DNA from 3 places in the Vreelandella sp. V005 genome. Region 1 is predicted to be linked to each of the others. Evidence: predicted binding sites of a transcription regulator. Region 1 holds the regulator's gene; each other region holds the start of a gene.
The links. Region 1 encodes sigma-54, which starts transcription at its own class of promoters, with help from an activator protein. Its sites were predicted from a motif close to TGGCACNNNNNTTGCTNT; they were not measured.
Positions count from the first base shown of each region.

Region 2: the regulator sigma-54 is predicted to act here: its motif matches at 3,074-3,091, upstream of glnL (nitrogen regulation protein NR(II)).
Region 3: the regulator sigma-54 is predicted to act here: its motif matches at 4,286-4,303, upstream of ACUN8H_RS10425 (amino acid ABC transporter substrate-binding protein).

Region 1 covers NZ_JBQXYA010000001.1:88,480-98,741, forward strand. Annotated here, with positions in the region: gene lptA (lipopolysaccharide transport periplasmic protein LptA) at 1-318, shown strand, start outside; gene lptB (LPS export ABC transporter ATP-binding protein) at 330-1,079, shown strand; gene ACUN8H_RS00445 (RNA polymerase factor sigma-54) at 1,218-2,630, shown strand; gene hpf (ribosome hibernation-promoting factor, HPF/YfiA family) at 2,730-3,038, shown strand; gene ACUN8H_RS00455 (PTS sugar transporter subunit IIA) at 3,043-3,513, shown strand; gene rapZ (RNase adapter RapZ) at 3,602-4,531, shown strand; gene ACUN8H_RS00465 (HPr family phosphocarrier protein) at 4,577-4,846, shown strand; gene pmbA (metalloprotease PmbA) at 4,862-6,202, opposite strand; gene yjgA (ribosome biogenesis factor YjgA) at 6,311-6,844, shown strand; gene tldD (metalloprotease TldD) at 6,867-8,321, opposite strand; gene ACUN8H_RS00485 (YhdP family phospholipid transporter) at 8,318-10,262, opposite strand, start outside.
Region 2 covers NZ_JBQXYA010000004.1:157,441-167,702, forward strand. Annotated here, with positions in the region: gene ACUN8H_RS11875 (hypothetical protein) at 1-313, opposite strand, end outside; gene glnA (glutamate--ammonia ligase) at 847-2,253, shown strand; gene ACUN8H_RS11885 (DUF4124 domain-containing protein) at 2,390-2,938, shown strand; gene glnL (nitrogen regulation protein NR(II)) at 3,160-4,221, shown strand; gene ntrC (nitrogen regulation protein NR(I)) at 4,214-5,641, shown strand; gene ACUN8H_RS11900 (DUF6435 family protein) at 5,695-5,862, opposite strand; gene ACUN8H_RS11905 (YqiA/YcfP family alpha/beta fold hydrolase) at 5,949-6,479, opposite strand; gene ACUN8H_RS11910 (entericidin A/B family lipoprotein) at 6,485-6,616, opposite strand; gene ACUN8H_RS11915 (hypothetical protein) at 7,325-7,456, shown strand; gene ACUN8H_RS11920 (sodium/glutamate symporter) at 7,543-9,003, opposite strand; gene ACUN8H_RS11925 (phosphatase PAP2 family protein) at 9,119-9,658, opposite strand; gene ACUN8H_RS11930 (glycosyltransferase family 4 protein) at 9,621-10,262, opposite strand, start outside.
Region 3 covers NZ_JBQXYA010000003.1:389,201-399,462, reverse strand. Annotated here, with positions in the region: gene ACUN8H_RS10440 (amino acid ABC transporter ATP-binding protein) at 1-685, opposite strand, end outside; gene ACUN8H_RS10435 (amino acid ABC transporter permease) at 770-1,870, opposite strand; gene ACUN8H_RS10430 (amino acid ABC transporter permease) at 1,886-3,076, opposite strand; gene ACUN8H_RS10425 (amino acid ABC transporter substrate-binding protein) at 3,178-4,203, opposite strand; gene speE (polyamine aminopropyltransferase) at 4,459-5,325, opposite strand; gene hemE (uroporphyrinogen decarboxylase) at 5,325-6,437, opposite strand; gene ribA (GTP cyclohydrolase II) at 6,713-7,348, shown strand; gene ACUN8H_RS10405 (zinc-dependent alcohol dehydrogenase) at 7,478-8,647, shown strand; gene ACUN8H_RS10400 (hypothetical protein) at 8,670-9,194, shown strand; gene trhA (PAQR family membrane homeostasis protein TrhA) at 9,400-10,080, shown strand.

The DNA of each region.
Region 1 (10,262 bases):
CGAGGCGATCGTGTAGAGATCGAACGCAATGAGGCAGGTGAGCTCTCCCGCGCCACCTCGACCGGTGAACGCGCCTACTTGCGCCATCAGGTCGAAGGGCAAGAAGGTCCTACGGAAGGCTGGGCAAGGCGCATTATTTATCATGTCGCCGAGCGTCGGGTCGAGCTGATAGACCAAGCCGAATTGATCCAACAAGCAGATACCTTTACCGGCGGTCGTCTTGAATATTTCATTGACCGTGAAGTGATCCAAGCGCGCTCTGACGTAGACGGCAGCGAACCCCAGCGTATCCGCATGACGCTTCAGCCCGAACAATAGGGAGCCACGCTTTGGCAACTACAGACACTGCGCCCATCAAAACCTTGTATGCCCACCACTTGGCCAAAAGCTACAAACGTCGCCGGGTGGTCAAAGACATTAATTTAGAGATTTCCCAAGGCAGCGTGGTTGGCTTGCTCGGCCCCAACGGCGCGGGCAAAACCACCTCGTTTTATATGATCGTGGGGCTGGTAAAATCCGATGCAGGCAAAGTGGGCATCGACGAGGTAGACCTCACCCGCGCTCCCATGCATGAGCGTGCAGCGGCGGGGATTGGCTACCTGCCACAAGAGGCGTCGATTTTCCGTAAATTATCGGTCGCCGATAATATTATGGCGATACTTGAAACGCGCAAAGAGCTTAACCGCAGCGATCGCGAGCAGCGCCTGGAGGCACTGCTAGAAGACTTCCATATCACGCATATTCGCGACAACCTGGGCATGAGCCTTTCAGGCGGCGAACGCAGGCGAGTAGAAATAGCTCGCTCACTAGCCACGGAACCCGCCTTTATATTATTGGATGAGCCGTTTGCTGGCGTTGACCCCATTTCGGTCGGCGAGATTAAAACCATCATCCGGGCTCTTAAGCAGCGTCATATTGGCGTACTCATCACTGACCACAACGTGCGCGAAACGCTCGACATCTGCGATATCGCCTACATCGTGGGCGATGGGCAGATCATCGCCAGCGGCTCAACCGAATCGATTCTGACTAACCAAAAAGTGAGAGACGTTTATTTAGGCGCTGATTTTCGCCTCTGAGTTGATTTTTGCATCTAAACTTTTTGCCTCTAAATCGTGTTCCACAACAACTTTACTACCAATGGCATGCTTATTGCACTTGCGCCCAGGAGCTACTCACACTAGGGTGGAGCATTCTGATTAACGAGTGGTTCTCAGATGGTCATGAAAGCTTCTCTCCAACTGCGTATCGGCACACAGCTAACCATGACGCCTCAGCTGCAGCAGGCGATTGCCCTGCTACAGCTGTCAACGCTGGACCTCCGTCAAGAAATTCAGCAGGCCTTGGATGCCAATCCCCTGCTGGAACAGGAAGATGAATTTAGCGAGCAGGCCGTCAGCGAGACTAAAGAGGAAGAGTGGTCAGAGAGTATTCCTACCGAATTATCCGTCGACAGCGACTGGTCTGACACCTATCAAGACGTTGGCACTCACAGCGGCAGCAGCGAAGGCCCTGACTTCGAGCGTCAGGCGGCTGGCCAGAGTCTTCATGGGCACTTGCTGTGGCAACTTGCGATGACCGATTTTGGTGCCAGGGAGCAGCTAGTCGCAGAAAGCCTAATCGATGCGCTTGACGCGAATGGCTACTTAACCCAGCCGCTTAATGACATCCGTGAAGGGCTTCGCGACCAGGGAATCGAAGGGCTCAGCCAGCGCGAAGTAGAAACCATTCTACTTAAACTCCAGCAGTTCGAGCCCACGGGGATATTTGCCCGCGACTTGCGGGAGTGCTTAATGCTGCAGTTGGCTGCCCTGCCCGATAACACACCACTACTGGTGCCCGCTCGTCGCTTAGTGCGTCAATTTCTTGAAGCATTGGGTAAAGACGACATACGTTTGCTCAAGCGCCGCCTGGGGCTCGATGACGCCCAATTGGCGGATGTCATTCTGCTAATACGCAGTCTTGATCCCCGCCCAGGCAGCGCCTATGGCGATACCGACGACAGCTACGTAACGCCGGATCTCGTCGTACGCCATGACCATGAAGGCTGGCACTTAGAACTCAACCCAGAGGCCCTGCCAAGACTGCGCATTCAGCCCGATTACGCCAGCCTGATCAAACGTGCTGACAAAAGCCAAGACAACCAGTTTTTGAAAGAGCACCTGCAAGAAGCACGCTGGCTGATCAAAAGCCTCTCTAGTCGCAACGATACCTTGCTGCGGGTTGGCCGCGAAATTGTCACACGACAAATTGGCTTTTTAGAACATGGCGAAGAAGCCATGAAACCGCTTATTCTGGCCGATATCGCCGAAGCCGTCGAAATGCACGAGTCGACAATCTCCCGAGTAACCACTCAGAAATTTATTCATACGCCTCGGGGCGTTTTTGAGCTCAAATACTTTTTTTCAAGCCAAGTCAGCGGCCAGGACGGTGACAGCCACTCAAGCACCGCGATCCGCGCCCGCCTTAAGAAGCTAATTCAAGAGGAACCGCCCGGCAAACCACTTTCTGATAGTCGTTTAGTAACACTATTAGGCGAGGGGGGAATTCAGGTAGCCCGCCGTACGGTGGCAAAATATCGCGAAGCGATGGGCATTCCCTCTTCCAGTGAACGCCGTCGCTTACGCTAGCGCTGGTCAACGTTTAAGGGGAAACTCTCGACAAGGGCTTTGCAATACGGCAAAAAGGGTTACAATCGAAGTACAGTCCGATGGATAAGGAGTACGTCAATGCAAGTTAATATCACTGGTCATCACGTAGAACTGACTGACGCCTTGCGTGACTATGTCAACGAAAAGCTTGAACGTGTAGAGCGCCATTACGACAATATAACCACGGTGCAAGTCACCCTATCGGTGGAGAAAGAGCGCCAGCAAGCCGCCTGTACACTGCATGCAGCAGGGGCTGATTTACATGCCGAAGCCCTAGACAGTGATATGTACGCCGCCATTGACGCGTTAGCGGACAAAATTGACCGTCAACTTGTTAAACATAAGGAAAAAGCACAAGCTCGCGCCCAAGGCGCTGGCGTGCGTTAATTCAATGACGTTGGAAACCATACTCCCCCCGGAACGGGTTCTTTTTGACGTCCCCGGGGGCAGCAAAAAAAGGGTGCTGGAGTTTTTCAGCACCTTTATTGCCCAAAATACTCCCAGCCTGGACAGCCAAGAAGTGTTCAGCCGCTTAATCGGCCGCGAGCGCTTGGGCAGCACCGGCATTGGTAATGGCGTGGCTATCCCTCATGCGCGTAGCCCACACTGCACTACTCCCATTGCGGGGTTTTTAAAGCTCACAGAAGCCATTGATTTTGACGCCATCGACGGCGACCCCGTTGACTTGGTATTCGTATTATTGGTGCCAGAGGAAGCGGATGACACGCATCTCTCACTGCTTGGGCAAGTCGCCACCATTATGAACGATTCAGGTACCCGTCAGCAGCTACGTAAAGCAGGCAGCCAGCGCGAATTACTTGAGTTACTTACCGCCAAAATTCGTGATCAAACCTCCCCGTAATAGCCTGAGGCCTGCAGTACCTTATGGCGGGGAAGTTTAACTTCACCACCCTCAACGCAGCTTGCTGATCAAAGCAAAGAGAGACTCTATGCAACTTGTGATCATTAGCGGCCGCTCTGGTTCAGGTAAATCTATCGCCTTACAAGCGCTTGAGGACCTTGGCTATTATGCGATTGATAACCTCCCTGCCATGCTGCTGGGCTCGTTGGTGGACCAACTACGCGACCAAGGCGACCGTGCCCATTTAGCGGTCAGCATTGACGCGCGCAACTTGCCTGGCGCCTTGGAACGACTGCCCTCTATGTTAGAGGAGCTGCGGCAACGTAAGATTAATTTTCAAGTGATCTATTTGACCACGGATGCGCGCATATTACTTGAGCGTTACTCCGCCACTCGTCGTCGCCACCCGCTAACGCGCGACAGCGAAATGACACTTGAAGAAGCCATCAATAAAGAAGAAGAGACGCTACACGATATTCGTGATCTGGCTGATTTATTGATCGATACTTCACGGCTATCGGTTCACGATTTACGCCGCCGGATTACCGACCAAGTGGCACATCAACGGCGCGATAAGCTCACACTGACACTGGAGTCGTTTGGTTATAAGCGTGGGGTTCCGCTGGATGCTGACTTGGTTTTCGACGTACGTTGCCTACCTAATCCTTACTGGGATCCTACCCTTCGCCAATTCACAGGTCGCGATGCCAATATAGTGGCCTTCTTAAGCGGCTACCCTATCGTGGACGCCATGAGTAACGATATTCAGGCTTGGCTTGAGCGCTGGCTACCCGCTTATCAAGATAGCCAACGCAGCTACATGACTATTGCGATTGGCTGCACGGGCGGGCAACACCGCTCGGTCTATATGGTTGAACAGTTAGCAGAGCGATTAGTACACAGCATGGGCGAAATTCAACTGCGTCACCGCGAATTAGGTCTGCAGTACACATTAAGCGAACAGCCAGCTGCTCCGCCTGCTGCTACTCAAACCGGCGAGCAGCCAGCAACGTCTTAAGCGCATCTACCCATTAATGACACCACTCGGCGAAAAGGAACCAGGGTGCCAGAAAGAATACTTACACTGACCAATCAACGTGGCTTACACGCACGCGCGGCAACCAAACTGGTTAAATGCGGCCAACTATTCACGGCAACCATTCGCGTTCACAAACAGCAACAGGTAGCTGACGCGGCTAATATCATGTCGCTGCTCATGCTGGCCGCCCCTTATGGCACGGAGCTAACCATTAACGCCGAAGGTGATGACGCCGAACAGGCGCTTGATGCTATTCAAGCGCTGTTCGATGCTCGCTTTGAAGAAGATCAGTAGCCGTCTTCTAACGGGTTAGTCACCAGCCACCGTCATGGCATCAATCAACCAGCTACCCGTGTGCACACTGCCGCGGGTATCGGTGTCATCACCGATACCGACCAACCCAGCAAACATCCGCTCCAGGTTCCCGGCAATGGTGAACTCCTCGATCGGATACTGCACTTTCCCGTTTTCGACCCAAAAGCCTGCTGCGCCGCGGGAGTAGTCACCGGTAACGCCGTTAACGCCCTGCCCCATCAATTCTGTTACCCAAATACCCCGTCCCATCTCTTGCAGCAGGCTTTCGCGTGATTGCAGCGGCGCCGCTAAACGCACGTTGCGCGCCCCGCCAGCGTTACCCGTCGTTTGCATCCCCAGCCGGCGAGCGCTGTAGGAGGAAAGCATATAGCTGGCAATGCGGCCTTGATCGATAAAGCGATTGTTACGGGTTTGTACCCCATCGCCATCGAATGGCGAACTGGCCGTTGCACCGATCTCCATTGGCCGCTCTTCCAAACTGAACCAATTAGGAAACAGCGGCGTGTCGAGCCGGTCATACAAAAACGAGGCTTGCCGATATAAAGCGCCGCCTGCCAAGCCGCCTAGCAAGTGCCCGATCAAGCCACTGGAGAGCGAGGGGTCAAACAGTACCGGGAAAGTACCCGTTGGCGGACGCTGGGCCCCCAGTCTGCGCAGCGTACGCGCAGCCGCTTCGCGCCCTACCTCGCTAGGGTCACGCAACGCCTTCGGGTCGCGTGCAGAGGTGTAGTCGTAGTCGCGCTGCATACCGCTCGCATCCTGGGCGATCAGCATGCACGACAGCGAATGGCTACTGCCTTTTTGAGTGCCCAGAAAACCGTGGCTATTGGCATAAACGCGCACGCCTTCGCCACTCGAGAGTGACGCGCCATCTGACTGGGAGATACCGTCAACGTCACGCCCCGCCTGTTCACAGGCAAGCGCCAGCTCAATCGCTTCATCCGTGGTCAGCGACCAAGGATAATGCACTTTTAAATCCGGCAGCTCAGAAGCCATTAGTGATGCATCGGCCAATCCTGCGGCGGGGTCTTCTCCGGTATAACGGGCAATCGCCAGTGCTTTTTCAACTGCTGCCTGGATCGAAGCGCTGCTGGCATCCGTCGAAGATGCACTGCCTTTACGCTGGCCGACGTAGAGTGTCACGGCAATGCCCTGGTCACGCGATAACTCGACCGTTTCCACTTCCCCCAGGCGAACGCTAACGCCGATGCCCTGATCAACGCTTGCGCCCACTTCAGCGGCATCTGCGCCCAACCGCTTTGCCAACGTTAATGCCTCTTCGGCCCGCGCGGTCAGTAACGACTGCTGCGCGTTTGCATCAAATGCCTGTGCCATATGGCCTCCTTTTCCACCGACTGTCTTTCAACAGAATGTCTTCGGCGAATCAATGTTGTTCTCGCAGCTGGTATAATGCCGCAACGAATCTTGTCTATGAGTCACACTATGCGTAAGCAACGTCCCGATACCGTCCCAAGTACTAATGAACTAGAAGAGCAGGAAGAACGCCCAAGCAAGTCGCAACTCAAACGTGAAATGCATGCCTTGCAGGCATTGGGGGAAACGTTAATCGCTATGCGACCGGCCGAACGCGCCCGTTTTCCCCTGTCCGATGATATGTTGCGCGCCATTGAGGAAACCTCGCGCATTCGTTCCCATGAAGGCCGCCGCCGTCACATGCAGTATGTCGGCAAACTGATCCGTAAAGAGGACCTTACGGCCATTCAAGGCGTGTTCGACGCCATTGACCAAGAGCAGGAGCAGCGCGACCACGCGTTTCACCGCCTCGAAAAATGGCGTGATCGCTTAATTGACGAAGGCGATGCCGCGGTCGACCAGTTTATGGCCGAGTATCCGAATGCGGATCGCCAGACGCTTCGCCAACTAATTCGCAATGCCCAGCGAGAACGCGAACAAGATAAACCTCCCACCAGCTCGCGCAAACTATTCAAACACTTGCGCGAAACGCTCGCGCTTTGACGCCAGTCTTTCAGGCCTGCCCTTAAGACGACTGAGTACCGCCAACGGTCAGCTCATCCAGTTTCAGGGTGGGCTGTCCGACCCCCACCGGTACGCCTTGCCCCTCTTTACCGCACACACCAATCCCGGTGTCCAACGCCATGTCGTGGCCAATCATGGAAACGCGCTGCATGGCTTCCGGACCATTGCCGATTAACGTGGCCCCTTTAACAGGCGCGGTCACCTTACCGTCTTCGATCAGATAAGCTTCACTGGCAGAGAACACAAATTTACCTGAGGTAATATCCACTTGGCCGCCACCGAAGCTCACCGCATAAATGCCTCGCTTGACGCTTTTGATAATATCGCTTGGCTCATCCTGCCCCGCCAGCATGACCGTATTGGTCATACGCGGCATCGGCAAGTGGGCGAAAGACTCGCGCCGCGCATTGCCCGTGGGAGCCATGCCCATCAATCGCGCATTCAGCTTGTCCTGCATATAGCCCGTTAAAATACCGTCTTCAATTAGCGGCGTGTACTGGCCTGGTGTGCCCTCATCATCCACACTCATTGCGCCACGACTATCCGCTATGGTGGCATCGTCCACGATCGTGACACCTTTAGCCGCGACGCGTTTACCCATTTGGCCAGCAAAAGCGGAGCTGCCCTTACGGTTAAAATCGCCTTCAAGGCCATGCCCCACTGCTTCGTGTAGCAATATTCCCGGCCAGCCCGAGGCCAGCACGACGGGCATTTGCCCAGCCGGCGCATCGACGGCTTCCAGGTTGACCAACGCCTGACGAACCGCTTCTTTAGCGTACTGCTCGGCGACTTGATCGTCGCGAAGCTTGGCCATTGAGTAGCGCCCACCACCGCCTGCACTGCCGCGCTCGCGGCGACCATTCTTCACCGCGATAACGCTAACGTTGAAACGTACCAACGGGCGAATATCCGCAGCCAGCGTGCCATCACTGGCCCGTACCAGCACCACCTCATAGGTGCCAGACAGCGAGGCGCTCACCTGGCTGATACTCGGGTCAGCGGCACGGGCTACCCGGTCAGCCTGCTTGAGCATGGCGACTTTTTCTTCCGCACTGAGCCCCGCCAAGGGGTCAATACCGGCATAGCGCGATACTGCGGACACAGGGCGCACCAACTGGCCAGGCAAGCGCTTACCGCTGCGCACAATGCCCGCCGCGGTGCGGCCAGTGTCCATTAGCGCATCCGCTGTGATTTGGTTGGAGTAGGCGAAGCCGGTTTTCTCTCCCGCCAGCGAGCGCACACCGACACCACCATCGATATTATAACTAGCTTCTTTTACCTCACTATCTTCCAGCACCCAGCCTTCTTGCCATGTGCGCTGAAAGTAAAGATCGGCATAATCGATGCCCGCGCCCATGGCGTAGCCCAGCCCCGTTTCCAGGGCTGCTAAATCCAGCCCTCCGGGCGTCAACAGAATGGCGGCAGCCGTTTCTACATCACTTTTATATGCGGTCATTGAGGGCCTTCTAAAGTAACCTGCGGCGAGGTCCAAGGGCCTCGCACGCGATAATGGAGCGTCGTGGCGCGATCTAAGACGTCGCCAAACAACTGATCGGCGAGGAATAGCGCGCCGCCCACGATGGGCGCACCGACGGCAATGGCCGCGATGGGCAAACTTTGCGTCACTGGTAGTGTGACGCCAAGCCGTTGGTCAAGTTCACGTGAGACAAGATCAACACTGCCAGTAAGAGTTAGGGTGGTGGCCGGCGCATCAATTTGCAATGGACCGCGTAGCGTCAATAGTCCGGCGGTGACATCGGCAGTCCCATTGACACGGTCAAAGGCGGTGCCCTGTCCGGTCACGTCGGAAAAATCCAAGCGTAAACGACGTAAGATATTATCGAAATTAAGCAAGCCAATGAGCCGTGCTGGCGCCGACTCCAGCGTGACGAAGCTACCGTCCCGAATATCGGTGCTGATATAACCATCTGAGCGGCTTAGCGCCAACTGCCAAGGCGCCCCCGGCCAATCAAGCGAAGCCACCACATCAGTGCTACGACTGCGTATGGCCACAGGCTGATCAAGACGTTCAAGAGCAGTGCCGATATCTCCGCCCTGAATAGAAATATTCGCGCGAGTATGGCTGGAAACCGAATCGCCTTCCCAATACAGCTCTCCCCGGGCGGAGAGCTGGCCAAGGGTCAAACCAACCGGAGTGAGTGAAAAGCGCTCTCCATCGGTTTTCCAATAAGCCGTTAACGGACCGAAACGGCGTGGTCCCATGGCAATTTCGGCTAACCGCAATCGCCCATTAGGCACATCGGCCAGCCAACCGGGAATGTCGACTGGCTCTTCGCGCTGAGTTTCGACCGCTTGCATCCAGGAGTCTGGCGTAGGCACATCGCTGTCATGCTGCTGGTTAGCCAACGCCATCAAACGATCAAGCGACAACGCTTCAATCGTCATATCCAAAGGCTGCGGCGATTGCGCATTATACTGCAAACGCCCGGTCACAAGATTACCGCTTAAATCCATATCCATGAGGCCACCGTTCATACCTCCGGTAGCACTAAGACTGCCTAAACACTCATCTTGATAAACCACGCAGGGAGTCGTTAAAGCGACTGTTAACGGCACCTGGTCGTTACCACTGCTGGGTTGAGACGCGTCTTTTGCCATCAACGGTACAATTGCCTGCTGCCAAGCCAGCGGGTCAATACGCGGCACATCGGCATCAATGCTTAACCCGACCTGAGTAGGCCAAGTGTGCGCGCGCGTTGCCTCATTGCCTAGATATAGCGACCCGGCAAGGGAGCCATTGCGCTGCTGAAGTCGCGCGGAAGCAATATCAGCCAAACGGCTCTCGACCCGCCCTGCCTGGAGGTCAGCCGTCACGTGCCAGGGCCATGGCTGCTGGGCAGTCTTGGCAAAAGGATCAGGCAAATGACTGGTGACGCCCATTAGGCGACTATCCAAACGCAAGATAGGCGTCGGCAATAGACTGATATTACCCTGCCACTGCAGTTGTCCTTCGAGCGGTAGACGCCCCTGGCGGCCATTCACTCCCGCCAGTTCAAAAAGCTCGGTGGTGGCGAAATTACCCTGCAGAGCAATCGCGTCGCGCTGGGTATTGAAATCTGCCGCTATTGCCCCACCTAGCAATTGACCACTGGCTTCGCCGACGAGCCCGCGGCGCTCCCCGTCTTGGAGCCAAGCAAGATCTCCCTCAACCGCTTGAAGACGTAAACCCAATGGTTGGTAAACGACTTCGGAAAATCTTGGCAGCGCATTAACTTCCAGTTGCAGCGCATCCGGGGTTTCCAAGGGTAAAGAAAGCGCAATACCACCATTTACCTCACCGGTCACACCGAGATCGCTTAACTGAGAAAGGTCCATGTCGGGCATTGCCTGTAAAAAGCTCGTCAAGGCTGCTCCGTCCGCCGTGAGCTGGCCTGAC
Region 2 (10,262 bases), on a different contig from region 1:
TGTCCAGTTGAGGGTAAAGCGATCCCCATAGGCTAGCTGGCAGTGGCTGTTTTTGAAGTGCAATGATTAGCCATTCAGCCTGGCTGGCAAATGCCGCTTTATTGAGGCGTGTGCCTAGCGGTAGGGAAGGCGTCACCAAGCAGTGGGTGTGGTAACGCTGTTCAATCGAATTCAAGCGCGCATGGGTTTGGGTGCTCGTTACCAGTATGGGTAGCAAGTGGTCGGCGACGCCGGATTCACGAATGGATTTCAAATGGCGTGGCAACATTTCACCCGTCACCATGGCATCAACGATAAAGCAGACCGATCCCATTTGCCGACTCCAACTGTGAGCAAATCTATCAAATTGTAATTTATTGTAGTATCTGGCTTATTTGCGTAGCAAGGAAAAAAACTTGTGAGCCAAAAAAGAGGACTCAGTATTTTTAACGCTCTTGTTTGGTGCATTTATATTTATTTTTGATCTTTTTTGGTGCGTAATGCTTGCTTTGAATGTTTCAACACGCCTATTCATGCGTCAATGCAACATCAAGAGGCATAAATGTGCAATTAATAATGTTTTTAAAACAATTAGTTGCTGTTTTTTTATGCCATATTGGTGCAGTGTTGGCATGCTCTCTGCATTATATTTGTAAACGGCTAGCGGATCGTAGGCATAAGCCTTGCGTCGTGCTAAAACGATAGCCGGTCTGAAAAGCTCGCTGAGCGATTTGTTCACAAATGCCAGGCAAACGTTGAGCGAACAAGAATGACAAACGTGCGGTTTAGCGCGTATTTTGTCGAACAACACTTTTATCGGTAGCTTACTGTCGTTAGCTTTAAGCCACGCTCATACCGGAGGACACTATGTCAGCCAAGACTCTCGCGCTAATTGAAGAACATGATGTTAAGTGGGTAGACCTGCGTTTCACTGACACCCGCGGCAAAGAGCAGCACGTGACCGTGCCTGCCCGTGATGTGAACGAAGAGTTTTTTGAGAATGGCCAAATGTTTGATGGCTCTTCAATCGAAGGTTGGAAGGGTATCAACGAATCTGACATGATTCTGAGCCCGGAAGACGGTACGGGTTACCTTGACCCCTTCACCGAAGATGCCACGCTAGTGTTGCGCTGTGACATCATTGAGCCTGCCACTATGCAGGGCTATGACCGTGATCCACGCTCCATCGCCAAGCGCGCTGAAGCGTATCTGGAGTCCACTGGCCTGGGCGATACTGCGTTCTTCGGCCCTGAGCCTGAATTCTTTATTTTTGACGAAGTACACTGGAAGTCCGACATTCAGGGCTCCATGTATAAAATCACGTCTGACGAAGGCGCTTGGGCGACTAGCAATCAGGTAGAAGGCGGCAATCTAGGCCACCGCCCGCGCGTTAAAGGCGGCTATTTCCCGGTTCCCCCGGTTGACAGCTTCCACGATATTCGTGGCGCTATGTGTAACACGCTAGAAGCGATTGGCCAGACTGTGGAAGTTCACCACCACGAAGTTGCCAACGCGGGTCAGAACGAAATCGGCGTTAAATTCAACACGCTGGTGAAGAAAGCTGACGAAGTTCAGGAAATGAAGTACGTGATCCACAACGTGGCACACGCGTACGGCAAAACAGCGACCTTCATGCCGAAGCCGCTGGTCGGCGACAACGGTTCTGGTATGCACGTGCACCAGTCGTTCTGGAAAGATGGCCAAAACCAGTTCGCGGGTGACGAGTATGCGGGCCTGTCTGAAATGGCGCTTTTCTACATCGGCGGTATCATCAAGCACGCTCGTGCCCTAAACGCTTTTACTAACGCCTCTACCAACTCGTACAAGCGTCTAGTGCCAGGTTTTGAAGCGCCGGTTATGCTGGCCTACAGCGCCCGCAACCGTTCTGCTTCTATCCGTATTCCTTATACCGCTAGCCCGAAAGGCAAGCGTGTTGAAACGCGCTTCCCTGACCCGACGGCTAACCCTTACCTGGCGTTTTCTGCCATGTTGATGGCCGGTATCGACGGTATTAAGAACAAGATCCATCCTGGCGATGCCATGGACAAAAACCTGTACGACCTGCCGCCAGAAGAAGGCAAGTCCGTGCCGACCGTGGCGCACAGCCTGGATCAAGCCTTGGAAGCACTCGATGCTGACCGTGCGTTCTTGACCGAAGGTGGCGTGTTCACCGACGAAATGATCGATGCCTACATCGAGCTCAAGATGGAAGAAGTGGAGCGTATTCGTATGACCACGCACCCCATCGAGTTTGATATGTATTACAGCTGTTAAGTACAGCTGCTAATCAGCGTTACTCGCCCTTGGCTGTTACCATCAGCCAGGGGTGGTCACAATGATGGCTAATAGAACCCCGCTACGGCGGGGTTTTTTTGTTACTGGGAGCTAAGAAACGTTTTAAGGGGAGGCTATGAGCAAGGTCACTGCAGTCGTGGTAAGCAGCGTGCTGATCACTTTTTTAGGTGTGGGGGTGGTGGGTGGCGCGGCGTTCGGGCAAACGGTTTACCGGGTCACCGATGAGCACGGCAACGTTACGTTTACCGATGATCCGGACCGCGGTGGCGAGGCATTAGAACTGACGCCACTGCCTAGTCTGCCGCCCGCTTTAAGGACAGCGATCTCCACTGTCCGAGAAACCACGCCCGCGGCGGTGCGCCCGCGCGGAAAGCCTGGGCAGCCCTTCATGCCTTATGACCACTTTTCGATTGCTGTGCCCCAGCAAGGCGCACGATTGACAGAGCGAAGCACCGCGGTGGAAGTGGCCATTGCGCCCCCCCTGCGTGAAGACCACCAAGTGCGGCTGTTAGTGAATGGTGAAATTAGCCAAACCGCGCTACACAGCGATGTTTTCTGGTTAACGGGGCTACCTGCAGGGCAGCACGAACTTCAAGCAGAGTTACTCGATAGCAGCCAGCGTTTACAGCACCGCACGCCCGCGGTAACGATTACAGTTCCTTAAAAGGGCTAGTAAAAAAATCGTCTGCACTAAAATAGTGCATGAGTGGGCGCATTTAGCGCCGTGAGTGCGCTAAAACGATTCACCTCCGGTGGCTGCTATGCCCGCAAGCCGTGCAACTAGGCATAAAGACGTAATTGGCGCGCTTTTTGCAGTTCTCTCAATGAACATCCACCTGTAGATCGGTAACGGCGATGGAAGACGTAATTTCTCAGGACACCACCATGCATCAGCGTTTGCTTGAACATCTCACCACGGCGGTGCTGCTGCTAGACGGCGAGCTGCGTGTGCGCTGGATGAATCCTGCCGCTGAAGCCTTATTGGCGGTCAGCCTAAGCCGTGTTCAAGGGATCAGTCTGGATACGCTGCTGGGGGGTGATGTCAGCATCGATGATGTCTTGGCCAAAGCGCGTGACGCCTTTCATCCCTATACCCAGCGCGAGGCGCGTATCACGCCCCTCAATAGTGACCCACTCACCGTCGACTATACGGTAACGCCCTTATCTGACGACGAACTGCTGTTAGAGGTCGAGCCGCGGGATCGGTTAATGCAAATCTCCCGGGAAGAAGCGCTGACCACACGCCAGGAAACCATCAAAATTTTGGCCCGCGGCCTCGCTCACGAGGTTAAAAACCCGCTCGGGGGGATTCGTGGGGCGGCGCAGTTGCTGGAGCGCGATTTAGACGATCCGTCGCTGCGTGAATATACCCATATCATCGTGGAAGAGGTGGATCGCCTGCGAGATCTGGTCGACTCCATGCTGGGCCCTAACCGAATGCTCAAGCATGAGCCGGTCAATATTCATCGGGTGCTGGAGCGCGTACGCGCACTGCTAATTGCCGAGCATCCCAGCGTTATGATTAGCCGTGATTATGATCCTAGTTTGCCCGACCTTTCTGGTGATGAAGCGCAAATGATCCAAGCGGTACTCAACGTTGCGCGCAACGCCGTGCAGGCCATGAGCGATGCACAAACCCCTGAGCCTACCTTAATACTGCGCACCCGCGCTCGGCGCCAGTTTACCCTTGGCGCCGAACGCCACCGGTTAGTCAGTGAAGTGGCGGTGATCGATAACGGCCCGGGCATTCCCGATGCACTGCAGGAAACACTTTTCTACCCCATGGTATCGGGGCGCGCGGAAGGCAGCGGTCTTGGACTATCGATCGCCCAGTCGATTTTGCACCAACATCAAGGATTGATTGAATGCGACTCACGAGCCGGACACACCGAATTTCGATTACTGATTCCATTGGTAATAATTTTACCGGAGAAGCGTCATGACTGAGGCTACACGTACCGATGTTGCGCGGGTGGTGATTGTCGATGACGACCGCGCTATCCGTTGGGTGTTGGAACGCGCGTTGGCGCAACCCGATCTCGACGTTGAGTGTATTGAACGTGCCGATGTCGCGCTGACACGTCTACTCGAAAGCCCCCCTGACGTACTGGTCACCGATATTCGCATGCCAGGCATCGATGGCCTGGATTTAATGGCACGCGTACGCGAGGCGCATCCCGACCTCCCGGTGATTGTGATGACCGCGCACTCCGACCTGGACAGCGCCGTTGCCTCTTATCAGGGCGGGGCGTTCGAATACCTGCCCAAACCGTTTGACGTTGATGAAGCCTTGGCGCTGGTTCGCCGTGCGGTGGCGCACGCCCGTGAACGCCAGCGGCCGGTGACCGTGCCCGAGGGGTTAAACGCCGAAATCATCGGTGAAGCGCCCGCGATGCAGGAGGTATTTCGCGCCATTGGGCGTCTTTCTCACTCGCATATCACGGTCTTGATCAACGGCGAGTCGGGCACCGGTAAAGAGCGCGTGGCCCAAGCGCTGCATCAGCATAGCCCGCGCGCCGGTAAACCGTTTATCGCGTTGAACATGGCGGCGATTCCCCGCGACTTGATCGAATCGGAGCTGTTTGGCCATGAGAAGGGCGCTTTTACAGGGGCAGCACAGCAGCGCCAAGGGCGGTTCGAACAAGCCAACGGTGGCACGCTGTTTTTAGATGAAATTGGTGATATGCCCGCCGAAACGCAAACGCGGTTACTGCGGGTTTTGGCGGATGGTGAGTTTTATCGCGTGGGTGGCCATACGCCGGTACGCGTTGATGTGCGTATTATCGCAGCGACCCACCAAAATTTAGAGGTGCTGGTCGATGATGGCCGTTTCCGTGAGGATTTGTTTCACCGTTTAAACGTGATCCGTATACATCTGCCAAAACTTGCCGAGCGGCGTGAAGATATTCCTCGCTTGACCCGGCACTTTTTAGCCGAAGCAGCGAAAGAACTCACCACCGATATCAAGGTACTGACCAGCGAAGCGGAGGCGCATCTCACGCGCTTGCCGTGGCCCGGTAACGTGCGGCAGTTAGAAAATATCTGCCGTTGGCTAACCGTCATGGCCTCCGGACGTGAAATCTTGGTGGAGGACCTTCCCCCGGAACTGCGTTCGCCCAGTGCTTCTGAAAGCAGTGCCCAGGGGGACTGGCGAACGGCGTTTCGCGACTGGGCGGATCATGCCCTGGCCGAAGGCCATACCCATCTTTTGGAAGAGGCGGTGCCCGATTTCGAAAGGATTCTGATTGAAACCGCCTTAAAGCATACCGGTGGGCGCAAAGGAGAGGCCGCTGAACTACTTGGCTGGGGCCGTAACACGCTGACACGCAAACTGAAAACACTGCTGCCAGCGCTGGCCGACGAGTAAAGGTGATTCATCGGTGAGATAAAAGCCTGCATCGGTCTAGGCTGAGCGTCACGCTACTTCTCGAGACGCTGGATCTCTGCCAATATCGCTTCAGCCTCTTCGGTTAGGGTAGCGTTGGCACGCATATCGCCGTTACGAGACGCTTCCATCGCCGCTTGCAGTTTACGTTCGTAGTCTTGCTGAAGTTTCTTTTTTGGGTCGCGCTTAAACATGCCAAACATTAGCAGTAGCCTCGTTATCTATAATGTGATGTACATCATTTGTATAGGTTTTGAGGCGCTGTGTCGAATGTTTGTTTTATGGATGTTTACGCTTGTTCCTGAGAGAGCGCGCTGCACTGTCTAAGAAAACGCTCAAAATCGACCAAAATAGTATCGAGGCTGGCGTGTAGGCGGTGATCGTCATCGACCATTCTTAGCGACAGCCGCTGGTGACGGGCACGTTCAATCACCGGCTCAGGGGCAACGACATCATCACGCCAGCCGTGAATGATGTGCGTGAGGCGCGCCTGAATGGTAGGTGACGTTTCAGGGTAGTCAGCTAAGCCCAACGCTGGTGCCAATAAAAAACAGCCTAACACGGGCTGTTGGGCGCTAACGGCAGCGCTTAGCCACCCACCCAGGCTAGAACCTGCCAGCACACGGTGCGCGGGGTCGTCACCGCGCTCGCTTAACACCTTTAACAAGTGTTGAAGACGTTGCTGGGGCTCGGTGATGCCGCGATAGTCCATCACCACCGGCTCACAGTCATCGATTTTTTCCGCAACGCCTTTTAATGCCTGCATTTTAAGTGCCGCTGGGCCGCTCTCCAGCCCGTGGGACAAATAAACCGTCATCATCACGTTTAGCTCGCTGAACGTTGGATCGCTTCTCCACCTTGTTCAATATCTTCACCTGCACCCCGAATGGTGTTGCAACCGCTGACTACCAGCAGGGTGGTGAGGACGAGGATGCAAAGCGCAATAGTACGTTTCATAGCGATCTCCGAAAGTAGGGGAGTGAGGGGTGGCTGCATAAATCAGCCCGCTCACTCTTTTTATAGCAAAGCGTTGCGGTGCGTAAGCAAAATAATCGCTGTTGAAGCGTTTCGCCATTGTTTTAGAACGTTTTAGGCAGATAAATAGGCTATTCAGCGCTTGTTTATGTCGCATGTGCCAGTTCTACACATAAAGTAGGGGTATGTAGGCTGGCCTATCGGCAGTGCTTTATTTTTTAAGTGTTTGTTTTTTATATTTATTATTAATTTTTGGCACAGCTTGGCGCAATGTCTGCAATTACTAAATAGTTATTTAGTTATCCGCTTTAGATTAAGCCTTTTTGATAAGTGTTATGAGTAACTAAGTGAGTGGGTTGACAGGCAAATGGAAGGCAGGATGCCGTGAGACCAACAGGACGTTAAAGGACAATCCGCCCACTCACTGGTTGCAGCGCAGGGAGGCGCTGTTCATCAGACCAGGGAATGGAATCGGTGCAAAACGACCATCTTGTGAAAATGAGGTGGTCTTTTTGCGTGCTTATAATTTTATAAGTAGCTGATTTTAATAGTTATTTATGTCACCCTCTTGATTTTGCATAGCCTTTGTACAGAAAAAAAGTGTGTTTTGGTCTATCCTTTCTTGGAAACCAAAAATGCAGCGGTTAGAAAACGTCAACGTAACGACCGCACACTATCAGGGACAAGATTATGGCGATGGCATTGATGTTATGCATGTTTATTTTGTTCTTAGGGTTTTCGGGGGTGGGTGTGTACATGATGTTTAAAACGTCATTCATGGCCAGCCTGGACGAGCGCGATGATATGCCGCCGGATATCTAAGTCACTATTTTTCAATGATAATTTAAGTTAAAGACAGAAGCACCCGCTTTGAGCGGGCGTTTCGGTTCTTGGTGAGGTGAAGCGATTTAATCGCGTTCCCTCTTCCAGCGGCCTTTGCCACGATCTGGCACCATGCGGCCGAAGTAAAATAGCCCGAATGCAAGCCAGCCTAAGGTTAATAGGGCGGTAAAAATAAGCACGGCTAGCGCCCCAAATTCGGCTATCAATGGCAGGGCGGCGGCGGTAAAAAGGCCACCGCCAACAATCGGTTCAAACATCAGCTGTTTATAACCAAAGCTTTCAAACGCCCCAGATTCATTTTTAGGGTCTGCCATACGCATTAGCAGTAGACCGGTAACCGTTACCCCCATCGACTGGCCAAAGTCACCTACCCCTCGTTCAAACCAGTTTTCAGGAATGACGCGTGGCGCGATCACAATCAGCACAAACAAGCCCCAAGCAATACCTGCTACTGAAAGGAGCAGGAATGGCATAAAATACTCGCCTAGGGTCGTGAGCGAGAGGGTGGCGAGGGCCGCTACAATCGTAAAGTCGAGCGCGGTGCCAGCGATGCGGGACATAGTGCGACTAGAGACATGACGTTCCAGCCCAAACCGCATGACCACTAATTGAACGATGACCCCACCAATCATGGCAATAGGAAACAGCGGTACATGGGCAAGAATTTCCAAGCCTCCGTCGCTTGCCCAGGTACTTTGTTCAATCCACTGTAAGCCCGAAAGTATTAGCCAGCCAATCACAATGGCGATACCCACTAAGCCAATATGTAAGCTGAGAGGGTCCGTTGTCCCTGCTTCCTGGGCTAAGTCTTTTTTGAACTCGCTGAACTCTTCAGTGGAAGGGCGCTCGTCATCGCGCATTAGATCATCGGGGTGATCAGCATCTTTGCTCTCATCGTTAAGGGCGATGATCCCCCGGCGCGCAGCAATATTGATCAGCATGGTACCTATCAACACCCCGGCGACAATGCCTACCGTTGCCAAGCCCAAGGCAAGATCCGCTCCCTCTTCGAAACCTAGCTCTTCAAAAGTGCCTGCCATGCCGGCTGCGGTGCCATGGCCACCTTCAAAACCAATTTCGATTAATGCCCCCACCATAGGGTTCATATTAAACACCGGCACCAGTACCAATAGCGCTAGGCTCAAGCCGACAACGTATTGCCCCCACGCCATGGTTTGGCCGACCACGACCTGGGGCCCGGCGCGTAGCCAAATAGTGCGTAGTCCAGGGATTGTTTTGCCAATAAACAGTGCGGCGAATACCACGTTAATCAATAGCCCCGGCAGTGCTGCCCAGCTCTCTTGTACATAGGCAGGAAATAGCCCAGGGCTCTCTTCAAAAAAGGTGGGAAGGGCTTGGCCCAGCACATCAGGACCCATCACTAACAGCAGTAACCCGCCAATGACCGAGCTGGGCAGAAAGAGCCGTCTTATCCAGGGTAGCCATAGCCGCAGGGCATTGCTGGCTAAAAGAGCTAACGCAATGGTCACTAGCGCGATAAATAATTCACCAACCGTCATGGTCATCACATCGCTCCTTGATGTTGGCATACCGCTAATAACGCTTAAGCGGAAGCGTTCAACAAAATTAGATTGAATTAACCATAGTGCTTAGTGACCAATTTCGCGAAAACAGAGGTATTTACCCCATCCAGTAAAGGCTGAACAAAGCAAAGGCATAGCCTAGGGCTGCACCTGCAAGTACATCACTGACATAGTGGAGCCCTAAACCCACGCGTGAAATCGCGATTAGCAGCGTGAGTGGCAACACCACCGGTAGTAGCCAGGGAGTATGGGCAGCTACTAACACGCTAAACATGACGGCATGCATGGTGTGGCCGCTGGGAAAGCTATAACGGTCCCGGGCTGGTTCACAACATTGGATGCCTTCACTGTAAGTAATAAAAGGCCGCTCGCGACAGAGGCGTGTCTTCACCAGCCGATAGACCGCCACGGCAAACAGGGCGATAACGCTGTACTGCATCAGCCGCCAGGCGCCGTTAGGCTGCAGCCAAGGCTGGGCCAGAATCAGCAGTATCCACACCGGCCAATCACCCAAGCGGCTGGCCGCTTGCAGGATAAGGCGCCAGGGGCGATACAGCGACAGCCTCGAGACTCGCTGGCATAACTGCCACTCTACTAAATCAAGACGGTCGAATACGACAAGCGGACGCGGGCGCATGGTGAGCCTCCAGGGCTTGGTGTAAATAACGCAAAAACTGCTCGGCAATCCCTTTCCAGCTCTGCTCAAGTGCACGTAGTCGCGCGACGCGACCCAAGCGAGCGTAGTCAGCGGGGTGTTGGCACAGCGCCACTGCCGCCTGCTGGAAGGCGACGCTATTGCCAGCGGGGACGGTAATGCCGTTATAGCCACTATTAATGAGCTCAGCGCTGGCAGCGTGATCATAAGCCACCACGGCCAAGCCGCTGGCCATGGCTTCGGCGACCACATTCCCCCAGGTTTCGGAAAGCGAGGGGAAAATAAACAGGTCAGCGCTTGCATAGTGACGAGCAAGCGCTTCCTGGCCCACGAAACCGGTAAAATGCGCGTCGGGTAGCGCTTTCTCTAGCTGCGCCCTCGCAGGGCCATCGCCCACGATGACCTGGGCGATATCGGGCCGCACTTCGCGCATGGCTTGAAAACTTTCATGCAGTAAGGTGAGGTTTTTTTCAGCCGCGAGCCGGCCAACATAAAGAGCGACTGGTTGATGCTCGTTTACCCCCCATTGCTGGCGCAACTGTGTATCGCGATGGGCTGGCGAGAAGCGTTCTCCGTCAAGCCCGCG
Region 3 (10,262 bases), on a different contig from region 1:
ACTGCGGGTTATTGAAGAAAGGCTCGGGTGCGTTCTCTTCAATGATTTGGCCCTGATCCATAAAGATCACCCGGTCGGCCACGGTCTTGGCGAAGCCCATTTCGTGGGTCACGCAGATCATGGTCATGCCCTCTTCAGCAAGCTCGATCATGACGTCCAGCACTTCTTTGATCATCTCGGGGTCGAGTGCCGAAGTAGGCTCGTCAAACAGCATGACGTCAGGGTGCATGCACAGGGAGCGTGCAATGGCCACGCGCTGCTGCTGCCCGCCCGAAAGCTGCCCGGGGTACTTGGTGGCCTGTTCGGCAATGCGTACCCGTTGTAAGTACTCCATGGCCAGCGCTTCGGCTTCTTTACGGGGCTTCTTCTGAACCCACATTGGCGCGATACAGCAGTTTTCCAGCACCGTTAAGTGAGGAAACAGGTTGAAATGCTGAAACACCATACCTACGCTTCGACGAATCTGCTCAATACGCTTAACGTCTTGGGTGAGCGGAACGCCGCCCACCACGATTTCACCTTTTTGGTGCTCTTCAAGGTGGTTAATGCAGCGAATCAGCGTTGATTTACCCGACCCCGAAGGGCCACATACCACGATCCGTTCGCCGCGTTTTACTTCAAGGTAGATATCGCGCAGTACGTGAAAATCGCCGTACCACTTGTTGACGTTGCGCATCTCGACCATCAGGTCAGAAGTACTGGCGTCAGTGGTGTTGGTGGCTGCTTGTGTCATGTTGAAATCCTACTTAAATCGTAAAGAGATGCGGCATCAGTGCTTATGGCCGGTATTAAGCTTGCGTTCCAGGTACTGGCTGTAGCGCGACATGCTGAAACAGAAAATCCAGAACACGAACGCCGCAAATACATACCCCTCTATCGAGAAGCCCAACCAGCGCGAGTCGGAAAGCGCCGCTTGCACAATGCCCAGCAGGTCAAACAGCCCGATGATCATCACCAGGGTGGTATCTTTAAACAGGGAGATAAACGTATTAACGATACCCGGAATCATCATCTTTAGGGCTTGAGGCATCACGATCAGCCCCATCCGCTTCCAGTACGTCATACCCAATGCTGCGGCGGCCTCATCCTGGCCTTTGGGTATCGCCTGCAAACCACCGCGAATAACCTCTGCCATGTAGGCGCTTTGGAACAGTGTGAGGCCGATCAGGGCACGCACTAGGCGATCCACACTGATTTCTGAGGGTAGGAATAGCGGCAACATTACCGAGGCCATAAACAGAATGGTAATCAGTGGTACGCCGCGCCAGAACTCAATGAAAATCACGCAGAAGGTTTTGACGATGGGCATGTTCGAGCGTCGCCCAAGGGCGAGCACGATGCCAATCGGCAATGCGCCAATCATGCCCACGCTGGCCAATAGCAGGGTCAGCATCAAGCCGCCCCAGCGGTGGGTCGATACCCGCGGTAGGTCGAAGTAGCCGCCGTGGAGTAACACGTAGGCGATGACCGGAAAGATCACCAGCGCAAATAGGGCCATCCAGCGCTTAAAGGGCAGGCGGGGGATGACCATCCAAGCAATAATGCCTGCAAACATGGCAAACACGATGTTGGCGCGCCAATACTCTTCGCTTGGGTAGAGGCCGTACATGAACTGGGAGAAACGCGCGTTGACGAACACCCAGCAGGCGCCCGCCCGTGTGCAGTCTTCGCGGCTGTCTCCCACCCAGTTGGCATCGATAAACGCCCACTGAACCGTTGGCACCACGAGCAGGTAAAGCACGTACAGGCCCAACAGCGTGAAAACACTATTGATCGGACCATTGAACAGGTTGCCACGTAGCCAGGCAATCGGACCGATCGTGCCTTTAGGCGCCGGACGCTGAGGTATGGTTTCTTTATTGTGAATCATGGGGTCGCCTCCGGCCTAGCGTTCTACCAGCGCAACGCGAGCGTTGAACCAGTTCATGAACATGGACACCAGCAAGCTGATGATGAGATAGACCGCCATGGTCATGGCAATGACTTCGATTGCTTGACCGGTCTGGTTGAGCGTGGTGCCAGCAAAAACCGACACCAAGTCGGGATAACCAATGGCGGTGGCCAGGGAGGAGTTTTTAATCAGGTTGAGATACTGGCTGGTCAGCGGCGGAATGATAACGCGCAAGGCTTGAGGGATTACCACTAGGCGCAGAACGAGCTTGCGCGGCAAGCTAAGTGCTTGGGCCGCTTCGGTTTGGCCATGGGGGATCGCTTGAATGCCCGAGCGCACAATCTCCGCAATAAACGACGCGGTATAAATGGAAAGCGCCAGCCATAGCGCCAAGAACTCCGGAATGATGGTTATCCCGCCACCGAAGTTAAAGCCACGCAGTACCGGCATTTCCCAGGTCACCGGAACGCCGGTGGCCACCAGTATTAGCAGTGGCAGGCCGAAAATAATCACTAGCGACATCCAGAAAACCGGTAAGCGTTTACCGGTCGCTTCGTGGCGGCGTTTATTCCAGACAATCAATGCAATGCTAGCCATGATCGCCACCACAAACGTGATAGGAATAAGCCCAAACCCAGATTCAAATAGCGGTTGTGGCAGGTAAAGTCCGCGTACGTTGAGAAAAATGGCTTCGCCAAACGCCATGCTTTCCCGGGCGCTAGGCAAGGTGCGCAGCACCGCGAAGTACCAGAAGAAAATCTGCAGCAGCAGCGGAATATTACGGAAAGTTTCGATATAGGCATTGGCTAACTTAGCGATCAGCCAATTGGGCGATAGCCGCGCGATACCGACGATAAAACCGATAATCGAGGCAGCAATAACCCCCAGCCCTCCCACCAACAGCGTGTTGAGCAAGCCAATGACGAAGGTGCGGCCGTAGGTGCTTTGAGAAGAGTACTCAATCAAGGTTTGACCAATACCAAAGCCGGCTGTGTTGTTCAAAAAGCCTAAGCCAGTGGTAATGCCGCGGGCGTTCAGGTTGGCTTGGGTATTGCCGATAATATAGATCAGGAAAGCCGCTACAACGGCGACCAAAATGATTTGAAAAATAAGTGCGCGCTTAGCGCGGTCTCGCCAAAACGGCGGCTTGTGGCCGGCGGGGCGAATGTTGGGTCTTACAGACATGGATGGCGTCTCCGCTACACGGAAGGTCAATCAGATGGCCCGCCATGCCCTTTAAACAGATACCTGTAAAGAGGACGGCGGGCCGGGGTCAAGCGAGACGCTTAGCGAATCGGGGGAGCGTACTGGAAGCCGCCATCGTTCCACAGGGCGTTGACACCGCGCTCGATTTCAAGCGGGGAGCCCATACCCACGTTACGTTCAAAGCTTTCTGCGTAGTTACCTACTTGGCTGATGATGTTGTAAGCCCAGTCAGCCTCAAGGTTCATGCCTTCACCGTAGTTGCCGTCTTGGCCTAGCAGACGAGCAACATCAGGATTTTCAGAGTTCAGCATCTCTTCAGCGTTTTCACTGGTGACGCCGTACTCTTCGGCGTTAATCATCGCGAACAGCGACCATTTCACGATGTTGAACCAAAGGTCGTCACCCTGACGAACCACAGGACCCAGCGGCTCTTTAGAGATGACGTCAGACAGAATCATCGAGCCTTCCGGATCATCTAGCTGAATACGCAGCGCTGCGAGCTGTGAGGTATCAGAGGTCAGAACGTCACAGCGACCGGCTTGATAGCCACCCACGGTTTGTTCAGAGGTATCGAATACGATCGGGTTGAATTCCATGTCATTGGCACGGAAGTAGTCAGCCAGGTTCAGCTCGGTGGTAGTACCCGACTGAATACAGATAGACGCACCGTTAAGCTCATCGGCGCCGGTAATGCCCAGATCGCGAGAAACCATGAAGCCTTGGCCGTCGTAGAAGTTAACGCCGGTGAAGTTCAGGCCCAACGTCGTATCGCGCGTCGTGGTCCAGGTGGTGTTACGTGAAAGTACATCAACTTCACCAGACTGCAGGGCAGTGAAGCGCTCAACGGCATTTAGAGAAATATAGTTAACGGCGTCTGCATCACCGAGAACCGCTGCGGCTACGGCACGGCATACATCAACATCCAGACCTTGCCAATTACCGTCGTCATCCGGGGCTGAGAAGCCCGGCAAACCATCGCTCACACCACACTGAACGGCGCCACGCTCAATGGTATCTTCCAACGTGTCGGCTTGAGCAGTCGCCATTCCCGCCAGGCTCAGTGAGCCAGCGGACGCCAGAAGCGCCAGGTGTTTTTTATTGAACATTTAGTTTCCCTCGAAGTTCTTGAAATTGGTTATTGAAATCAGTCATTGAAATAGTCATGCATGCCGTAGCATGTAACTAAACCTAGCAAGGAAGATGCCAACAAGGGTACAGGCGCACATTCAGCGCTTTTCAACGCTACTCAACCAATTCGAGACGAACGTCTAGGTGCAAAAATTGTTACCGCCCACCTCGCTTTGCACCTTTCTAGAGCAAGCTGCGGTGAGCGGTGACAGAAATGCAGCAGTGAAGAGCGCTTATTCGGCGGAAAACGCCTTGCGCATAAACGGCGGCAGGGCGAGTGCACCGCGGTGGGCATCAACACTGTAATACTCAAGCGGCAGGTCGTGGCTGGCCGCTGCCTGCTCTCGGAAGGCATTAACGTCGGTGGATTTACCCGCCAATGTCACGCTCCACCAGCCTGAAGGGTATACCGGCTGCGGGAAGGGCAGTGTGGCGACGCTGTCAAAACCCGCTTCAAGCATATCGTGACGTAGCGCACGAATGATCGAGCCCGTGTGGTAAAGCGGCGACTCACTCTGCTGCACCATCACACCACCGCTTTTTAAAATGCGGTGGCAGCGCTTGAGAAAATCGGTTTTGAACAACCCTTCGGCAGGGCCGACCGGATCGGTGGAGTCGATAATGAGGACATCAATGCTCTCTTCCGGTGCATCGTCCACCCATTTAACGCCATCAGCGAACAGTAGCTCAGCGCGCGGATCGTTATTCGATTCAACCAATGTCGGGAAAAAGCGTTCAGACGCTTTCGTCACTTCTTCATCGATATCGATCTGAGTGACTTTTTCCACGCTGGGGTGACGCAGCACTTCTTTTAACGTCCCGCAGTCGCCGCCACCGATAATCACCACCCGCTTAGGGTCTTGATGGGTAAACAGCGCCGGATGCGCAATCATTTCGTGATAGAGAAAGTTGTCGCGATCGGTCAGCATTACACAGCCATCCAGCACCATCAGGTTGCCGTAGGTCTCGGTAGCGTAGACCTCCAGGTGTTGGTATTGGCTCTGCACATCCAGCAGTTTTTCAGAGATTTTCAGTGAGAAAGCGCTGCCGTGGCTGTCAAAAATTTCGGTAAACCACTGGTCGTCGCGTAATTCGCTCATCAATTGGCTCCTGAGTGCGCTGTGTTGGGTTGCGTTGGAATATCACGGTGATACTGCGGGCTTAACTCGTGCAGCGCCTCCATAAAGGCAGTGACGTTATCCGGGTTAGTAAACTGGCTGATACCGTGGCCCAGGTTAAACACATGGCCCGGGCCATGGCCGTAGCTTTCCAGCACGCGCGCCACTTCAGCGCGGATAGCCGAGGGGCGGGCAAACAGTACGTTAGGATCCAGGTTGCCCTGCAGGGCGACTTTGTGGCCCACCCGCGCGCGCGCGTTGGAAAGCTCGGTAGACCAGTCGATACCCAGCGCATCGGCACCGGCGCAGGCGATATGCTCAAGCCACTGGCCACCGTTTTTGGTGAACAGAATCACCGGCACGCGGCGACCGTCGTGTTCGCGGATCAGTCCGGAAACGATCTGCTCCATATAGCGCAGCGAAAATTCAAGATAAGCCGGTGTAGAGAGCGCGCCACCCCAGGTATCAAAAATCTGTACTGCCTGGGCGCCGGCGCGAATCTGTGCATTCAGGTAGTCGGTGACCGCATGCGCCAGCGTATCCAGCAACTGGTGCATGGTATCCGGCGTATCGTAAAGCATGGTTTTCAGGTGGCGGAAATCCTTGCTGGAGCCGCCCTCCACCATGTAGGTCGCCAGAGTCCAGGGGCTGCCGGAGAAGCCGATCAGCGGCATGCGGCCGTTCAACTCGCGGCGAATGGTCGACACCGCCCGCATCACGTAATCCAAGTCACGCTCGGCGTCGGGCACGCTCAGTGCTGCGACTTCTTCCTGGGTGCGCACGGTTTTGCGAAACTTGGGGCCTTCGCCGGTTTCAAAATAGAGCCCCAGGCCCATCGCATCTGGAATGGTCAAAATGTCAGAAAACAGAATGGCCGCGTCCAGTGGGTAGCGCTCTAAAGGCTGCATGGTGACTTCGCAGGCCAGGTCATGGTTACGGCAGAGGTCCATAAAGCTGCCTGCATCGGCACGGCTGGCGCGGTATTCCGGCAGGTAGCGACCCGCTTGGCGCATCATCCATACCGGGGTACGGTCAACGGGCTGGCGCGCCAGGGCGCGAAGGAAGCGGTCATTTTGCAGCGGTGTGGTGGTCATAAATACTTGCTCTTAAGAAATTTGCCCGCATTGTCCTTGAGACAAGTACTGGGTATAGGCACTTTGGATCGTATGGGGCAATTGTACTTGAAGATAGGCGCAAGGGCGGCGTACTCGATGGCAAAAATCGTCGCACCCAGCCAATTTTTCTCTGCTAATTAACCGGTTTTAGCCGCGTTGCCATCGTGAGGCGTGCGCCGCTTCCTGTTAGAATGCTTGCCCACTTTGCCAACACTGGTGTGGTTAACTGGTTTGGTCAATCAGCGAGGTAACCTGTGACCATTCGCTTCATTGCCGCTTCTCAACTGCCCACCCCCTGGGCAACCTTTACAATGCATGGCTTCGAAGATGAGGCCACCGGCAAGGATCATATCGCCTTAACGTTGGGTGATGTGACCGGTGATGTGCCGGTACTGGGGCGAGTGCATTCTGAATGTTTAACCGGCGATGCGCTCTTTTCGATGCGTTGTGACTGTGGCTATCAGTTGCAGGAAGCGCTCAAGCGCATTGCAGAAGAGGGGCGCGGCGTGCTGTTTTATCTGCGCCAAGAGGGCCGTGGGATCGGCCTGTTAAACAAAATCCGCGCGTATCATCTGCAGGATCAAGGGGCCGACACGGTCGAAGCCAACGAGCAGCTTGGTTTTGGCGCCGATATGCGCCGCTATGATCTGTGCGTGCCCATGCTCAACCACCTCGGCATCACCTCTCTACGGTTAATGACCAACAATCCACGCAAAGTGGATGCCCTGACCCGCGATGGAGTGAATGTAGTCGAGCGCTTACCGATCACCACCGGCCTGAACCCCCACAACGAGCAGTACCTTGCCACCAAAGCGGGCAAACTCGGCCATATGATGGCCCTGGATGACTTTACCCAGGCCAGCGATGTGGATATTGAACGCAAGGGATGATGACCCGCACATAAGGCGTTAACCAGCCCGGAAACTTGCTTTTTTTTAACCTTTTTTGCCCGGCAACTGAGCTATGTTGATACATAGCAGGATGCTAACCCAAGGGTAAAAAGTTAAGGAGAAGCAGCCATGAAAGCACTTTGCTGGCACGGTAAGAATGACGTTCGTTACGACACGGTACCGGATCCACAAATCGAACACCCCCGCGACGCCATCGTTAATGTCAGTAGCTGCGCTATCTGCGGCTCCGATCTCCATCTCTACGATCACTTCATACCGGCGATGGAGTCAGGCGATGTGCTTGGCCATGAGTTTATGGGCGAAGTGATGGAGGTGGGCAGCGAGGTAAAGAATTTAAAGGTAGGTGATCGTGTCGTGGTTCCCTTCACTATTTTTTGTGGTGAATGCGAACAGTGCCAGCGTGGCAATTATTCAGTTTGTGAGCGCTCTAATCGCAATAAAGCATTGGCCGATAAAGCGTTCGGCCATGGTGGCGCCGGTCTCTTTGGCTATTCTCATCTCACAGGCGGGTATGCAGGCGGTCAGGCTGAGTATGTCCGGGTACCGTTTGCCGACACCACGCATATCAAAGTGCCCAGCACGCTGACAGATGAACAAGTGCTTTTCCTAGGTGACATCTTTCCTACCGGTTGGCAGGCGGCGGTACAGTGCGATATTCAGCCTACCGATACGGTGGTGGTTTGGGGCGCAGGGCCCGTTGGCCAGTTTTGTGTACGCAGCGCGGTGTTGCTGGGCGCAAAGCAAGCCGTCGTTATCGATAATGTGCCCGAGCGGCTTGCCATGGCAGAAGCGGGCGGTGCCATTACGATTAATTTCGATAAAGAGAGCGTCTTGAGCCGCCTGAAAGACCTGACCAATGGTAAGGGGCCGGAAAAGTGTATTGATGCGGTGGGCCTGGAAGCACACGCCACCCGTTCACTCGACTCAATGTACGATCGCGTTAAACAAACCATGTTGATGGAATCGGATCGCGCCCATGTATTGCGCGAAATGATCTACGTATGCCGCCCGGCAGGGATCCTCTCGATTCCCGGCGTTTATGGAGGGTTGGTCGACAAGCTCCCCATTGGTGCATTAATGAACAAAGGGCTGACGGTGCGTACCGGTCAGACCCACGTTAACCGCTGGACCGATGATCTGCTGCGGCGTATTGATGAAGGCCAGATTGATCCCTCCTTCGTTATTACTCACTCTGTCGGCCTTGAGCAAGGGCCCGAAATGTATAAAACCTTCCGCGATAAACAGGATGGTTGCGTCAAGGTTATTCTCAAGCCTTGAAGACACCGACATGGAGGTAGCGATGCATAAGCACACAGACATGGCTCATTCGCAAAGCGCCGCGGATAAGCTTGCGCGGGGGCTTGGCTGGTTAAGCGTAGGAATGGGGCTCTATCAGCTGTTAGCGCCAGGAAAGCTTACCCAAAAGCTGGGTATGCAGGGCAGTGAAAACAATATGCGCGCTTGCGGGGCGCGAGAAATAATTACTGGGATCGGTGCATTGTCGGATAACCCCACTCCCGCAATCTGGAGTCGCGTTGGCGGCGATATGTTAGACCTTGCCGCGCTCTCCTTTGCGCTAAAGGATGCGCATAACCCCAAGAAACAGAATGTGTATCTTGCGCTCACGGCGGTGGGTATTCTCACTGCCATTGATTACGCCTGCGCCAAGGCCTTGAGCCAACGGCATGCCTATCAAGGCGGCATTACCCCTGATTACAGTCATCGAAGCGGCTTTCCCCAAGGGTTAGCAGGCGCGCGAGGCGCTGCATCGGATTTTCAAGTGCCCGCCGATATGAAGGCAGCCTTACCCTCCTCAACGCTTTAAAAAATAGTCCATCCTTATCTTGAGCAGGTTGGCTGCTCTCCTCAACACCGAGCCCGGTTTTCACTAACGGGCTCGGTTTGTTTGTTACGTAGCTCTCTTTACAGACATGGAACCATTGGTCGCGGATACTTTCTGTATTGCCAGCAGCTCGCTAATCTGTGTATGCCTGAGCTATAAGATAGACAAAGCGTTAGAGGTGCCTGCTTTGAAAAATACCGATGTCGGCGTCCCGCTGGGCGAATTTAGCGTGACGGAAGAGTGGCTACATAGTATTACCCATGGGGTGGGAGCTGTGCTTAGTTTGGTAGGCATGGTGGTCTTGCTGGTAGCGGCTAGCCTAGCGGTTCACGTCGACCCTTGGAAGGTGGTGAGTTTAAGCCTGTACGGCGCAACGCTGGTACTGCTATATACCGCTTCGACGCTTTACCACGGTATTGCGCATCGGCGCTGGAAGCAGCGCTTTCAACTGCTCGATCATTGCGCCATTTATTTGCTTATTGCTGGCACCTACACGCCTTTTTTACTCGTTAATATGCGCGGTCCGACCGGGTGGATGCTATTTACCGCCGTGTGGTCGCTGGCACTGGCGGGCATTGCCTGCAAACTATGCTGGCCGCATCGCTTTGCGGTGTTACGCGTGACGATTTATTTACTTATGGGTTGGATGATAGTACTCGCCGCCGAGGAAATGACGGCTAATTTATCGTCAACCGGTATCACCCTGCTGGCTGCGGGCGGCATCACCTACACGCTGGGCGTTATCTTCTACGCTGTGCGTGCCATCCCCTATAACCATACGATCTGGCATATGTTTGTGATCGCCGGAAGCGTCTGCCACTACTTTGCGGTTTACAGCGCCGTGCTGCCTCACGTGACGTCAGCTTAACTAAAAGTGCCAGAATCCTTCTGTAGATGACGGATTCAACTTAAGTTTTAGCATTTTAGGCCGAAAGTAGTAGTAGGTTTGGTGGTTGACCTGGGTGTATTGAGCCCTCAATCGCCTGAAAAGCCACAGCAGGTGCGTAATAGGATGACTATTGTCGTCCAGAAACGACATCGAACAAGAAA